3 regions of the Brevibacillus sp. 7WMA2 genome follow, and region 3 is predicted to be linked to each of the others. Evidence: predicted binding sites of a transcription regulator. Region 3 holds the regulator's gene; each other region holds the start of a gene.
The links. The regulator Rex, encoded in region 3, represses fermentation and respiration genes when NADH is low (regulators of the CRP and FNR family bind a similar motif). The targets are predictions, from matches to a motif close to TTGTGAAATATTTCACAA.
Positions count from the first base shown of each region.

Region 1: a site for Rex is predicted at 3,384-3,401, ahead of GOP56_RS17935 (cytochrome ubiquinol oxidase subunit I). Genes of this name have one in related genera too.
Region 2: a site for Rex is predicted at 3,077-3,094, ahead of nirB (nitrite reductase large subunit NirB). Genes of this name have one in related genera too.

Region 1 is NZ_CP048799.1:4,192,869-4,197,907, reverse strand. It holds gene GOP56_RS17955 (SCO family protein) at 1-105, opposite strand, end outside; gene GOP56_RS17950 (hypothetical protein) at 116-538, opposite strand; gene GOP56_RS17945 (rhodanese-like domain-containing protein) at 558-869, opposite strand; gene GOP56_RS17940 (cytochrome d ubiquinol oxidase subunit II) at 990-2,009, opposite strand; gene GOP56_RS17935 (cytochrome ubiquinol oxidase subunit I) at 2,029-3,345, opposite strand; gene lepB (signal peptidase I) at 3,740-4,318, opposite strand; gene GOP56_RS17925 (hypothetical protein) at 4,368-5,039, opposite strand, start outside.
Region 2 is NZ_CP048799.1:4,893,838-4,898,876, reverse strand. It holds gene nirD (nitrite reductase small subunit NirD) at 235-561, opposite strand; gene nirB (nitrite reductase large subunit NirB) at 610-3,045, opposite strand; gene GOP56_RS21120 (Cof-type HAD-IIB family hydrolase) at 3,314-4,096, opposite strand; gene yunB (sporulation protein YunB) at 4,241-4,945, shown strand; gene GOP56_RS21110 (DUF402 domain-containing protein) at 4,964-5,039, opposite strand, start outside.
Region 3 is NZ_CP048799.1:609,468-614,506, reverse strand. It holds gene GOP56_RS02670 (hypothetical protein) at 1-625, opposite strand, end outside; gene GOP56_RS02665 (hypothetical protein) at 759-938, shown strand; gene GOP56_RS02660 (amidohydrolase) at 1,036-2,328, opposite strand; gene GOP56_RS02655 (redox-sensing transcriptional repressor Rex) at 2,366-2,989, opposite strand; gene GOP56_RS02650 (ComEC/Rec2 family competence protein) at 3,001-3,942, opposite strand; gene dinG (ATP-dependent DNA helicase DinG) at 4,023-5,039, opposite strand, start outside.

The sequences.
Region 1 (5,039 bases), 1.8 Mb from region 3:
AAAATAGCTTTTGTACAAAACACTGCCTACAGCAATCAGAATAATAATGACTCCAAAGATGGGCAACCACTTTCGATAGAGACTCCCTGCTGTTACATCCTCCATTTTTATCCCCCTACTCTTTTATCTCGTAGTTGTATAGAAACGTGTGTACTTGGCCTTGATCATCTTTCCACTCCAGCATGCTCTGCCATTCACCAGGCATCATAATATGCGGGCCGGATTCTTGCCAGTTTGCTTCCTTTTGCTTCTTTAGCTCCTTTTCACTTTTACCATGCGTATCCATGTTAGGCATTTCAAAATGCAACACAGCTCCTTGCCCTGCAGTTGTCTGTGCTTTGTCATTGGTAATCGTGACTGTATACGTATTAACTCCAGCTATTCCCGGCTTTATTTCCAGCTTCGCCTGATAACCATCTTGGGTGGCTTGTAATTCGATGGTCCCTTCCTTCTTATCACTGCCACCACAACCGGTTACGACGAGTAACAGAAACATTGCTCCTAGCCAGCCCAACCATTTTATCTGTTGTTTCGGCATGTTACTCCCCCACTTTACTTTAGCGAGCAATCTCTCCTGGCCAAGCGAGCATGCCGCCCTCCATATTGACTGCTTCAATTCCATTATGCTTTAAAAACTCGCAAGCATGGTAGCTTCTTGCTCCACTGCGGCATACCATGATGATTTCTTTGGAAGTATCAAATCGGTCCAGAGATGCTGGAACATCATTTAAGGGAATTAGGATCGCTTCTTCAATGTGACCTGCCACCCACTCTTCTGGCTCTCGCACATCAATAATTTGAATAGCAGCCTCCTCCTTTAATTTCGTCAACACCTCTTCAGGTGTAACTTCCCTTACGAAATTATTCATTAATAATATCCTCCTCATTTTACGATAATTCAAATATATCATATGTCTCCTACAGAAAAAAAAGAGAAGCAGCCCCAAACTGCTGGAGTACTTCTCTTGTCAAAAATTGTTAACAAATTACTAGTTTTTCTTATCACCTTTGACGTATTTAGCATCAAATAAGAAGAGCCTCATCAACAAAATGAGCGAAGGAACTAATAAACATAGCCCGGCTATGAACCCAACGACTAGCGCCTTCCCCATCTCTGGACTGTTAATACTATCGTTAATTGTGATGTAGGGATACAACAAGTAAGGTAAATGCGCTTTGCCATATCCAAAGAAAGCAAAGAAAAATTGTAGCATGACCGCAATAAACGCCCATCCATACGCACGTCGTTTATACAATAAAAAGGTCGCTATCAGAAACGAAACAAAAGAAACAACGAAAAACCATCCGTTTTCCACCATTTTGGCATAATGCTCTGGATTATGCATTTGAATGGTCCAAAACACAAGCAAGCTGGCAATAATAGTTGGAAGGGACCAGATCATTGCATAGGAGTGTAACATCTTGGTCGCATCCTTATCTCCTGCTTTATTAGCATAAAAGGTCAAAAAGGTTGCGCTAATAAATAATACGCTGACTAAAGCAAGAAATATAACCGCATAAGTATAAGGAGTTGCCAGCATTTTGCCCATTAATAGATGAATTTTCCTGCCCTCTTCTACAATAAATCCACCCTCCGATGCTACCAGAACGGTAGATAAAGCAGCAGGAAGCAACAGACCCGTAATTCCATAAATTCCATAATAAACGGTACTATCCCTAGCCCCGTAATGCGCAAAAGCATAGAAAGAACCGCGTAAAGACAACAGCACTAAAGCTAAACTACCGGGAATTAGCAACGCTGTGCCGTAATAGTAAGCCGTGTCCGGGAAGAATCCGACAATCCCTACAATAAAGAAGATCAGAAACACATTTGTAACTTCCCAGACAGGGGACAGATAGCGCTGAATAATTCCGTTTACGATGTGGTCCTTCTTGCGGCGTCTAGAATAGTAAGCAAAGAATCCCGCTCCAAAGTCAATGGAAGCAACGATCAGATAACCATACAGGAAAATCCACAGAATGGTGATCCCAAGCAATGCAAGCGTCATGTATTTCTACCTCCCCGTCTTATTTTTCCAGTTCCAATTCGACTGGTTTATCTTTAAACATCCGTTTAAGAACAAGGGCGCACACCGTTCCCAGGAAGGCGTACAGCAGGCAGAAAAGAATCAGCATTTCTCCAACATTATTTGCCGTTGTCGCTGCATGCATCGTTCGTAAATAACCATTTAATATCCAAGGTTGTCTACCAATCTCCGCAAACATCCAGCCAAATTCAATTGCTAAAAATCCAAGTGGAGCCCCAAGAGCAGAAGCCCACAGAATCCATTTAGGGGGCATCCGCTTCCTTACCTTGACAATTAAGAAGTAAAGCACTGGAACCAATGCCATATATCCGCCTATAGCTGCCATGCTGTCAAACAAATAATGAATAAACAGTGGAGGCCATTCATCGCGAGGAATGTCATTTAACCCTACTACTACGCCATTTGGAGAGTTCGTTGCTAAAATGCTAAGAGCATAGGGCACCTTAATCGCATATTTAACCTCTTGCTTTTCTTTATCCAAAATACCACCAAAAACAAATTCGGCCTTGTCAGTGGTTTCAAAATGCCACTCCGCTGCTGCTAGCTTCACAGGCTGATACTCTGCTAGGAACTTACCAGCAATATCTCCCCACACAGCCGTTCCCATCGAAAAGATAAACGCAAGCGTCAGCGACAGGTTAAGTGCCTTTTTGTGATAGGAATGTGTTTTCCCCTTCAAAATGCTTAGGGCAGCGATTGCAGCCATCACATACGCACTAGTGGCATACGAAGCAAAAACCATATGCCCCACTTTTGAAGGAGTAGCCGGATTAAACATCGCTACCATCGGTTGAATATCACGTAAAACTCCATCTACGAGGGTAAAGCCCTGTGGCGTATTCATAAAAGCATTCACTGTCATAATAAAGAAAGCAGAACCTGTGGAACCAATTATCACTGGGATAGAGATCAACCAGTGAAGATACGGATTTTTAAATCGGTCCCATGTATAAATATAAATGCCTAAGAAAATTGCTTCAAAGAAGAACATAAACGTTTCTAAAAACAGCGGTAACGCTATTACTTCTCCCGCCAATTTCATAAATGACGGCCACAAGAGACTTAATTGTAGACCAATACAGGTTCCTGTCACGACCCCAACTGCTACTGTCACAGTAAAACCTCGTGTCCAACGCCGTGCCATTAATAGATAAGCTTTGTCTTTTTTTCGAATCCCAATAAACTCGGCAATAGAGATAACCAAAGGAATACCGACACCCATTGAAGCAAAAATAATATGAAACCCCAATGTCACGGATGTTAGTATTCGAGCCAGCATAGTGCTATCCAGTTCCAATCATACTCCCCCCTCATACCATAAATCGTTCGCTTTCAGTGTGAATTTTATCACACATATTCAACTTTTATGTTAAAAACTATCGTTATGTTGTGAACAATGCAGGGCGAATTTTTGTCGAATTTGTAGCTAGTATTTATTTGTGAATAAATTATGTCTAGCACTAGTGTTCTTTTCTAAAAATCAATAAATAATGCTTGATTTCCGTCGATTGCCCATATCCTATTTATAAAAAAATAGGGTCCTGCAAGCGGGATTTTTAACAAGTGAACATCTATTGTGTCAGGGTAAGGAAAGGACTAGCCCTCCTTAGTATAGCTACCTTTCGCTACGAATATGTTTCAAGAAAACAAAAATCCAGCCTACGTCTCAGGCTGGATTTTGTCATATTCTTTTAGACTTCTAAAGGCTTAGCTACTCGATAAAAAGGGAACAGCGATAAGGAAACATATCCCTTAATGTCTGTAATAGGGATTTGGCCAATACTAGGATCGCGGCTATCCATACTTTCACCCAATGTTCGATTATCTCCTAATACAAACATGTGATCCTGAAGAATTGTTAGGGGAGCCATATCGTCTGATACACCTTGCGTATATAGTTCTGGGAGCGGACTATTATTTACATAGACGACTCCTTTTTCAATTTTCACCGTATCACCAGGCAAGCCAATGATTCTTTTGATGATTTCATATCCCTTCGCTTCCTCGTGAATAACTACAACATCACCAAAGGCTGGCTTTGTAAAATGGGTAGGGACTTTATTTAACAGTACAATACTTCCATCCTGCATGGTAGGGTCCATTGAATGGCCAACCACCCTTGTTAGACCAATACTATTTATCATCAGAAAGTAACAGACTGCTAATATCAGGAAAAAACGTAGCCAACTGAAAAGCTCAGCTTGGAATGATTTTTTAGGTTGGTTAGGTGCGGCATCTTTTTCTTTTGTTTTTAGTTTTATCATTTCCATCCTTAACACCTTTTTCCTATAAAGTTGTGGTTTCCTCATTTTGAATAGATCATGGTGTCGGGAGTGATTCCTTTTCTGCGTTTGCTGGGTCTGGAATATCTGCTGGGCGTTCCTGGCTCTCTATTGGATCAGGCCTCTCTACAGATGAGATTGGCTTCTCGTCTGTTACAGAAACTTGGGGCATTTCCTGATGCTGTTCAGGTGCTGGCTCCGGTTGTTGCGGCTCGCTTGGCTTTGGTGCTGGCTCCGGTTGTTGTGGCTCGCTTGGTTTTGGAGCTGGCTCCGGCTGTTGCGGCTCGCTTGGCTTTGGTGCTGGCTCCGGCTGTTGTGGCTCGCTTGGTTTTGGAGCTGGCTCCGGCTGTTGCGGCTCGCTTGGCTTTGGTGCTGGCTCCGGCTGTTGTGGCTCGCTTGGTTTTGGAGCTGGCTCCGGCTGTTGCGGCTCACTCGGGTTTGGCTTTGGCGCCGGCTGTTGCGGCTCACCCGAGTTTGGCTCTGGTTGTGGCTTGCTCGGATTTGGTGCTGGCGGCACTTCTGGCGTTGGAACCGGCGCTCCTCCCTGTACAGGCGGTTGCGATGGAGTCGGTTTTGTTGGAACAAACTCCAAGGAAGGGGCCTCATAGCTGTCAGCCAAGTCCCTCATTGCCTGCTGCGCACTACTTAAAATAGCATCCATTTTTCTTTCTACTTGCCGTCTATCCTTTTCGTTTGAGATATCTAAGTT
Region 2 (5,039 bases), 1.1 Mb from region 3:
AAAAGAGCTTGTTTCGATTCTGAACAACTGCTCTTTACAGTTTCATCATACAAGAGAGATTGCGGCTCGGTGTGTGAAAAAGATCACATATGCACCTATTTTGTGATATGGTTCACAAATTTGTTTCATTTCATTCATAAAACTGTTTTAAAACCAAAAACCGTTGATATATAACACATTTCGGATTATAAAAAAAGAAAAATGATACAGGTTATATACCTGTATCATTCATTTTCACCTGCACTCCATATTAATCGAAACAATATTATCTATCACCTGTAATGGATAGGTTTTGACCTGGCCTGTGTCAGGCGCTTGAACCTGACCGCTTTCTAAGCAAATCTTCCAATCATAGAGAGGATCGTAGACATATTTGCCAGAAACGATCCCTTCTGATAAAGGTCCTCCTCGATACGGACTTTTATCTTCAAGCGCATACATACTCCCCTCCGATAATCGAAAGACGCAGACTTGCTCCTCTCCGATCTGTACCACTCTCCCCAGTTGAACAGGGAACTCTTCCACTCGTCCAATCGTTATTGTTTTAGTGAAATCTCCCATGCTGTTTTCCCCCTTTTTTCATGACATTGGTCCATTATCATTTCTGTACTATGACAGGCTTTCCACCTTAATTGGTTCAAACAACTTTGTTCTGGTTTCTTGATCCTGTAATACTTTTTGCCACGGGTCTTGGACTTGGGCAAGAGCTAATTCGATACGAGCAAATAGCTGCTGACGGTTCTCTACATCCTCGACCACATTTTGATGGATCATTTCTAATCCCATTCGCTCGACCCATTCAGAAGTACGTTCTAAATACTTGCCTGTTTCACGATAGTATTGGATGACTGCTCCGCAAATCTCAATTAATTCTTCATCGTTTTTTACTTTGCACAATAAATCAGCGACACGTGCTTTAATACCGCCATTACCGCCAACATAGATTTCCCATCCGCCATCGTTACCGACAATCCCGATATCCTTTGTGCAGGACTCGGCACAGTTACGCGGACAACCGTTTACCGCCATTTTAAATTTAGCTGGCATATCGAGACGCTCGAATTTTTTCTCCAACGCAATACCCATCCCAATCGAATCAACAGTCCCAAATCGACAGAAACGAGAACCAACGCAGGTTTTCACTGTGCGCAAGGCTTTGGCATAGGCATAACCAGACGGCATATCAAGCTCTGCCCAGACTTTTGGTAGGTCCTCCTTCTGTACACCCACTAGGTCGATTCGCTGTCCACCTGTCATTTTGACCATTTTCACATCATATTTCACAGCAACATCAGCAATCTTTTTCAAATCCTCCGCTGTCGTTACTCCGCCGTACATACGTGGTACTACCGTATAGGTACCGTCTTTATTAATGTTAGCGTTCAAACGTTCATTTACAAAGCGAGAAGCTTTTTCGTCCTGATACCTTGTCGGATGAATCATCCCTAAGTAATAGTTCAATGCAGGACGGCATTTGGAGCAGCCTTCTGGGTTTTTCCATGCTAATACATACATTACTTCTTTAATCGTAGTAAGACCCATCTCTTGTATCTGAGCTACGATTTCATCACGGCTTAACGTAGTACATCCACAAATCCCCTGTTTATTCGCATTGATATCAAAATGATCTCCTAGCACATACTGCAACACTTGTTCCACCATTGGCTTACATCCCCCGCAGGACCGTGCTGCACCTGTGCAGGCTTTTATTTCATCTACCGTTGAGCAGCCTTGTTCCTTTATCGCTGTCACAATACTGCCTTTTGTGACACCGTTACAGCCGCAGATGATCTCTTCATCAGACATCTCAGCTACTAAAGCTGCTTGATTTCCTCCACCACAACAAGCTCCTCCGCCCATTATGGAAGCGTACACCTCGTCCGTCATTTCTGTCTGGGTGTTGACCAGCTTTTGTAAGCGAGCAGACTCACTAACATCGCCGAATAGGATTCCTCCGACAATTTTGTTGTCTCGAATCAGAATCTTCTTATAGATTTTCTTCCAATCATCCTGCATACGTACGATGGTCATATCCGCTTGATCCTGAAATTCGCCTGCTGAAAATACGTCAACTCCAGAAATTTTTAATTTAGTAGATACAACAGAGCCTTCATAGCCCTTCGTCTCTATATCACATAAATGCTTGGCTAATATAGCACCCTGTTCAAATAAAGGAGCTACCAAACCGTAGCAAAGTCCGCGATGCTGGGTACATTCCCCAACCGCATACACATCTGGTGCAGATGTTTGTAGCAGGTCATTTACAACAATCCCTCGTGCTGCCTCCATATTACTTGCTTTGGCCACGCTGGTATTCGGTACGATTCCCACTGCCATTACAACAAAATCGACCTCCAATACGCTTCCATCTGCAAAACGCAGTCCCGTGACACGCTCATCCCCAAGTAGCTCTACCGTTTGTTTTTCCATTGCAAATCGGATTCCCTGACGCTCTAGTTCTTCTTTGAGCATGTTTGCTGCTATGTCATCCAGTTGCCGTTCCATCAAAACATTGCCTAAATGCACGACCGTTGCTTCCATCCCCAAATGAACCAAGCCCTTAGCTGCTTCCAAGCCCAACAGACCGCCACCAATCACGGCAGCTTTTTTACAGGTCTTAGCAGCTTCCATCATCTGATTGCAATCCTGAATGTCTCTAAAGCCAATTACTCCTTGTTTGTCCGCACCAGGTATAGGTAAAACAAATGGTTGAGAGCCAGTAGCGATAATAGCTTTATCGTAAGAAAATACCGATCCATTATCCGTGTACACTTTTTTCGCTTCGATATCAATATGAGTCACTGCTGTACCTGTTTGTAGATCAATCTGATTATCTTTATACCAGCTATGGTCATTTAACACGATGTCATCAATCGTTTTACTGCCTTCCAGCACATACGAAAGCATAATGCGATTGTAGTTGGGATGCGGTTCGTTTCCTATGATTGTGATATGATACATCTCTTTGTTGTGCTTTAAGATTTGTTCAATAACATTGACGCCAGCCATACCATTTCCAATTAATACGAGACGTTGCTGCTTCATAGACAATCCTCCCAAAATCTTCTATAATTGTTTGTGAAATAATGCACAAAAGGAACTCTACGTGATTCTACATTCGTTGCATAATCTATTTTTACTTCATGTAAAGCACTGATATACCAAGGATTTTACTGCTTCTTTTATCTGTGTACAGACCGAGTATAGTATAGAAAAAGACCAGCAGATGTGTGGAAAATCACAGGTAAAATGACAATTTGTCTAGCGAATTATATAAAGCCGATCGTCCCAGATAAAGACGGTCGGCTTTCCTCTATAACAAGATGTTCAATTCCTTTAAAGCATGGCTAATACCGCCCTCATCTACGTGCTTCGTCACGTAGTTTGCGTGTGGAAATACGTCAGGATGCGCATTCCCCATCGCTACTCCCATTCCTACAAATTGAATCATCTCTATGTCATTCTTGCCATCACCAAAGGCTATCGCTTCTGATCGATCTACTGTAAGGTGCTGTAGCAAAGCTTCAATGCCTTTTGCCTTAGAGCCATCCTTTGGCATCACATCCAAGGACACATCATGCCAACGGAAAAAGCGCACGTTTTGAAGCGTATCGTCTTGCTCGTAGACCCCTTCTTCCCCTTCAGCACAATGAAGCCAGCATTGGTAAATCGGCTTGTTGCGGAATACCTCTGCATCCATGCCGGGTGGGTCAAATAGAATAGAAGAAACAGCACGATTCACCATCTCATTTCCCTCATGTGTCGCATAAAAGGAGTCGTCACTCAAGTACACAAGTGCATGATTACGTGCCATCACAAGCTGGTACAGTTTCTCAATACTATGAACATCAATAGGAGTAGAATAGACCACTTCCCCTTTGTGCTCTACATAAGCGCCATTAAAGCACACCAGTGTCTCAATTCCTAAATCCTCTGCGAGCTTTCGAACATGAAACGGTGAACGCCCCGTAGCAATAACCGTATGAATCCCGCTATCCCGAAGCTGACGGAGTGCTTTTCGAGTATCCTCTGGAATCTGCTTCTGCTCATTTAACAACGTGCCATCCATATCAAAAAAGATAACCTTATAGGGCATGCGCTTCTCTCCTTTTTTCTGACTTATTGTTCATTATAAACGAAATATTCCTACTACATAAGTGAGGTTCTTTGCATGAACCCTTGGCAAGCTGTCATGTTTCTCCCTATTTGTAACATATAGTCTACAGATGGGGTGATCTAGATGGCTATTCGCATGAGACGCCGGCGCATTCGGACGTCAAAAAAGAAAATTTTTTTTATTGCCTTCATTGTCTTTCTTGCAATCATCATCCAGAGTATCGTCTTTCTAGAGCAAAAAATTAAACCTACTTTATTAGTGATCGCCAAGCAGAAATCTGAACAAATTGCCAAAGAGGCCATCGCAGACGCGGTGACCAAAAAGATCGCTCAAATTGATATGAATACAGCCGAAGTTCTAGACATTGAGAAGGATAGCGATAATAAAATACGCGCTATTAATTTTAATTTTCAAGGATATTCAAAAATCATGGGGGAAGCCAATCAACGCATTAAAAACAGATTAAAAGAGTTTGAAAGTGAAAAAATTGAAGCTCGCGTACCTCTTGGATTAGCCTCAGGAAGCTCCTTCTTGTCCGATACGGGGCCTAAATTACCGATCACCTTCAGCCCTGTTGGTTCTGCAAAAACATGGCTTGACCCTAAGCTATCCGAAGCTGGGATTAACATGGTTATGGTAACGATCTATCTGCAAGTAGAAGTTCGCTTACAAGTGATCATACCTTTTGCAACTGATCAAACCATTGTCACAACCTCCATTCCCATTACCAACTCTCTTGTCGTGGGAGAAGTGCCAGACTATCTGTACAACAATCCGCTAGGCAAGCCAGAGGTTCCTAGAATGCAGGTCGAGCCACCAGCTAAATAATACAGAAGGAATCCTCCTTTATTGGGAGGATTCTTTTACTTGCAGGACGATATCTCGCCATTTTGTAGCATGCGTTAGCACCAGCTTTGGTAAG
Region 3 (5,039 bases):
TTTCATCATCATACCACAATTGATAGTTAATTGTAGTTGATTGCTGTAATTGTACAAGTTCATTTTCTACAGGAAAAGAAGGTCCCAACCATTCTCGTAAAAGGTCTTTGACTTTTTCTGGCTGTAGGCTAACGCTATACCCTCGCAAACCTGCTTCATCTCTTGAAACGATTGCGACAGGCTGTAGCTGTGAGATTTGATCCTTCAAGATTGAGGCATGCTCAGATGGTGTGAACAAGGCATAGGGCAGTACGTTCAAATCCCGTAGTTCATTATCTATGACGAGCGAAGCACCTCGATTGTTACGTTCAATTTTCACTTTTTTTCCCTGTAATGCTCCCGTTAGTTGAAAGTGATTGCCTCGATAGCTCCCTGTAAAAGGTTGATTCTGTATCTTGACTCCAAATGGAGTTGCTTTCTCTACAAAAAGCTGATCAATCAATTGTTTTAGATTGGTGTTATTTTGATTTTGATCGGCATTCCATCTACTTTTGTCATGTAGCTCCTTCGTCCTGTTTTGTGCTACAGATAGCTTGTCTGTTGCTTGTCCCAATAATACACCCAAACCAAATAAGCATGCTAATATTGGCACCAACAGCCAAAGATACCGTTGCTTCACGTACATGGGTAACCCCTCCCTTGCGTATCTCCTAACAATTATGAGATACAAGAAGGTTTTAGAACCACGTGGAAAACTTACTAATTATAGAGTCATGAGAAGGAGCCATACTATCAGTACACCACAAGGAGGTGAGCGTGTGAATCAAACCGACAGGAGCCTTGTCCTACCAAAACAGGGTTGGGAACAACACGATTTGTACGAATCCTGGGTAGGTCTGTCCTCACCGCTGCGTACCTTGCCACCTACCGCTACGCTCTCTGTTCGTCACTCCTCACTTACAGATTTATGGCAAACAGAGATGCAACGGACGGATTAAATTTTTTCTCTGCCTACACACCTACACTACACTGTCTCCTGCCGTATCAACCACTTGGCAGGAGCCTTTGTCATATGAAGAGGTGACTTTTATGAGTTTATTGCTTTAAAAGCGCAAACACACGATTCACTTCAGCGATTGCTTTTTGTTCATCCATTGTGATTAACTCTTTATCTTTCATTAAGAAATGCCCATCAACAATTGTATCTGTTACATCATAGCCATTTGCTGCATAAACAACATGGGAAATCGGATCATTTGCCGGTTGGAAATGTGCTTGAGCAGCATTTAGCATAATCATATCTGCTTTTTTCCCTACTTCTAATGAGCCTAAGCTGTCTTTTTGGAACACAGCATCTGCCGCATAACGTGTAGCCATACGAAGCGCTTCTTCTGCCGGAACCACTTCTGGATCATAGGAAACACCCTTATGCAGGATAGCCGCTAATTTTAGCTCTTCAAATAGATTTAAGTTGTTGTTACTTGCTGAGCTGTCAGTTGCCAAACTTACACAAACACCTTTCGCAAGCATCTCAGGCACTCTTGCTACACCACTTGCCAATTTTAAGTTACTAATTGGATTATGAGCTACTTTAACATTATATTTAGCCAATGTATCAATTTCTTCATCCGTTAAATGCACTGCATGGGCAACTAGTGTAGGGTGATTAAATACACCTAGATTTTCTAAGTGAGCAACAGGGCGTACACCGTAATCCTGAACGTTTTGTTCTACTTCTGCTTTTGATTCAGACATATGGATATGTAATGGTACGTTTAACTCGATAGCCTTCTCAAGGATTTGCTGGATGTACTCAGGAGAGCACGTATAAGGTGCATGCGGCGACATCATGGTATGGATACGACCGTTGGCTGCTCCGTTCCAACGTGATGCGAAAGATGCAGCTTCTTGTAATTTCTGCTGGCGTTCTTCTTCTGAGCAGAAACCAATTACCCCACGGCATAGTACACCGCGCATCCCGGATGCTTCCACTTCCTGTGCTACTGTATCCATATGATCATACATATCTACAAAGGTAGTTGTACCGGTACGAATCATCTCGATAATGGAAATAGCTGTACCCCATTTCACATGCTCCGCTGTAAATTGACCTTCCATTGGCCACATTTTATCTTCCAGCCACTGTTTTAAAGGTAGGTCATCCGCAAATCCGCGCAGTAGAGACATGCCTACGTGACCATGTGTATTAATAAATCCTGGCATTAGATATTTATTCGTTCCATCAATGATCTCGTCATATGCTGATAAATCTTCTGGCGTTTTACCTACATATGTAATTTTTCCCCCATCAAAGCCAACTGCTCCATTATAAATAACCTCATTTTGTTCATTAACAGTAATTACGGTTGCGTTGGTAATGATTTTCATCAACGTAGACACTCTCCCTTTATCTGTTAGTCATTACTTAGTTTAAATAATACGCTAAGCTTTGCAAGCTGGAAGTCAAATCGTTATGATCAATTTTTACTTCTTTTTCGGTGCGAATGGTTGTTGGGGCAAAATTGAGGATCGCTTCTATTCCAGCTTCGATCAGTTTATTTGCCACTTCCTGTGCGGCGGAGGCTGGCGTCGTAATTATCGCCATCCGAATTTGTTTTTCCTTGATGATATCTTCCATTTTATCAATCGGTTCAATGACCAATCCACCTAAATCCTTACCTATTTTTTGCGGGTCGGCATCAAAAATGGAAACAATTTTCATGTTATCTTTTAAATACACATTGTAATTGGAAATCGCTTGACCTAGATTACCGGCCCCCACCAACGCTACATGGATCACTTGGTCCAATTTCAAGATATGACGAATCTTTTCAATCAAGTAATCTACGTCATAGCCAATGCCTTTTTTGCCAAAGTCACCAAATGCAGACAGGTCCTTTCGAATTTGGGCTGGATTAATATCCATTGTTTTGCCCATCTGTTGGGAAGACACCGTTTTTACCTGTAGTTCCTGTAGATTTGTTAAATATCGCAAATAGATCGGCAGACGGCGAACGACCGCTTCAGAAATTTTTGGTACTTTCCCCATAAATTGCACTCCTAACTTCGTTGTCTATCACGTGTAGAGGTCTTGACTGCCTTTAAAACCTTATAATCTTGTCCGTTAGAGAGAATGGTAATTGACCCATCCCGGCTAGTCACATACGTATCTGCCCATGATTCCTCCAAACGCTCCACCACCTCACGCATGGAGTCTTTCCATTGCTCACGAACAATACCGGTCTGCACAACAGCAATCTGGGGATCAACCTTAGTTAAGAAGGATTGAATAGAAGCCTGATTGCTGCCTTGTGCCGCAACCTTTAAGATTTCAGCCGGCAGTAAAGAAGGGTATTTCGCAAACAAACGCTCCTCTGCTTTTTCATTGATGGCACTGGTGAATAAAAACTGGAGCTCTCCTTGGGTCAGACTAAACACAAGCGAATTATCCTGTGGTGATAAAAACAGGTTCTCGCTGGGATGTAAAAATGTGATCACCACATCTTTCCCATCCAGTAATTGATCCTTTTCCTTTACATACACAACTTGCTTTTCCCTAGATATATGGATATTACTGTGAATTACGAAGGCTGTCAATTTTGGCATGTAAATCTTATCAAATTGAATTTTCTCCGCAAGCTTATCATAGCCGCCAATATGAGTAGGTAAATCGTTTGTCAATAACAGGTAATCCACTTTTGTAACATGGCGCTCAAGTAGTAAGGAAACCAATTTTTCCGTATCTTTTTCGCTCCCTGTATCAATTAGCATCGTTTTACCAGAAGGGAAGCGAATGAGCGTACTTTCTCCTTCTGGTAAAGAGAAAAAAGTAGTGGTAAGCCCCACAAAATCTTCCTCCTGTTCAACAGCATCGGGGTCCTCAATATGCTGTTGCTGATGTGCTATCGCAATGGGGCGGCTTGCTTCAACGGTTTGGGATAATGCAAAGATCATCATGCCTATACAAATAACTAGACATAGGTTATGTCGTTTTGTAGTCATGGATCTGCTTCCCTCCTACTTTATGGCTTGGGTAAAATTCATACAATCATTTTAGATTTGTTTTTCCTAAGGGACTGATTTTATTGTAAAAAAGGAGCTATTCGCTCACGTAATGTAGTCCATGGACCAGTCTCTACCTGATAAGGCGGCAAAGATTGCAAAAACATACGACCATATTTAGATTCAATGATGCGTGTATCAAATACAATTACAACACCGCTGTCTGTCTGTTGACGTATTAATCGACCCACTCCCTGCTTAAAACGAATAACTGCATGGGGCAAAGAAAGCGTCATAAAAGGATTCTTTTTCTCGGCCTTCAGCCGCTCCGAACGTCCTTCTAAAAGTGGTTGGTTGGGCGGTTGAAAAGGGAGACGAACAATGATCAGACAGCTCAGTACATTTCCAGGTATATCTACACCCTCCCAGAAGCTATTCGTACCCAGAAGCACTGTTTTTGTCCCGGTTTGAAAGCGACGTACCAACTTGCTTCTATTACTTGAATCTACTCCATGGCCTAATAGTTCAAACTCTTCACCTTCGAGTAAGCTTTTCATTCCTTCATAAACAGTTCTAAGCATGCTATATGAGGTAAATAAAATCATTGTCCGCCCCTCACTTGCTCGAACAGCATCAACGCAGCCAGCAATTACGGCTTCTACAAAACGCTGTTCTCCTTCCTTGTTTACAGAAGGGAAATCGGAGGGAATCAGGATGAGTCCTTGCAGCGCATAGTCAAAGGGCGATGGGAGTGAGAGTGTTTCGACCCGTTCTTCTGGAAGATTAGCAAAACCCATTCGCTCCATAAAGTAAGTAAACCTATTCTTCACTGTCAGTGTCGCTGAGGTCATAATAATACTGCGTTTTGGCTCCAGTAAAGTTGTACGCAAGGTATCAGCTATATCTAGTGGCGTTTTAAAGAAAAAGAGTTGTTTGCGGGATGTTCTTGTTTCTATTTCCATCCAGCTTACATACTCATCCTGCTCTTCTACTAACAAAAAATGAAGCTTTACAGCCACTTGACTGATTTCTTCTACTAAACCAGCTGCATCCGTTTGCAACCGCTGTAAGGAGTACGGAGCTTCCCCATTAGAAGA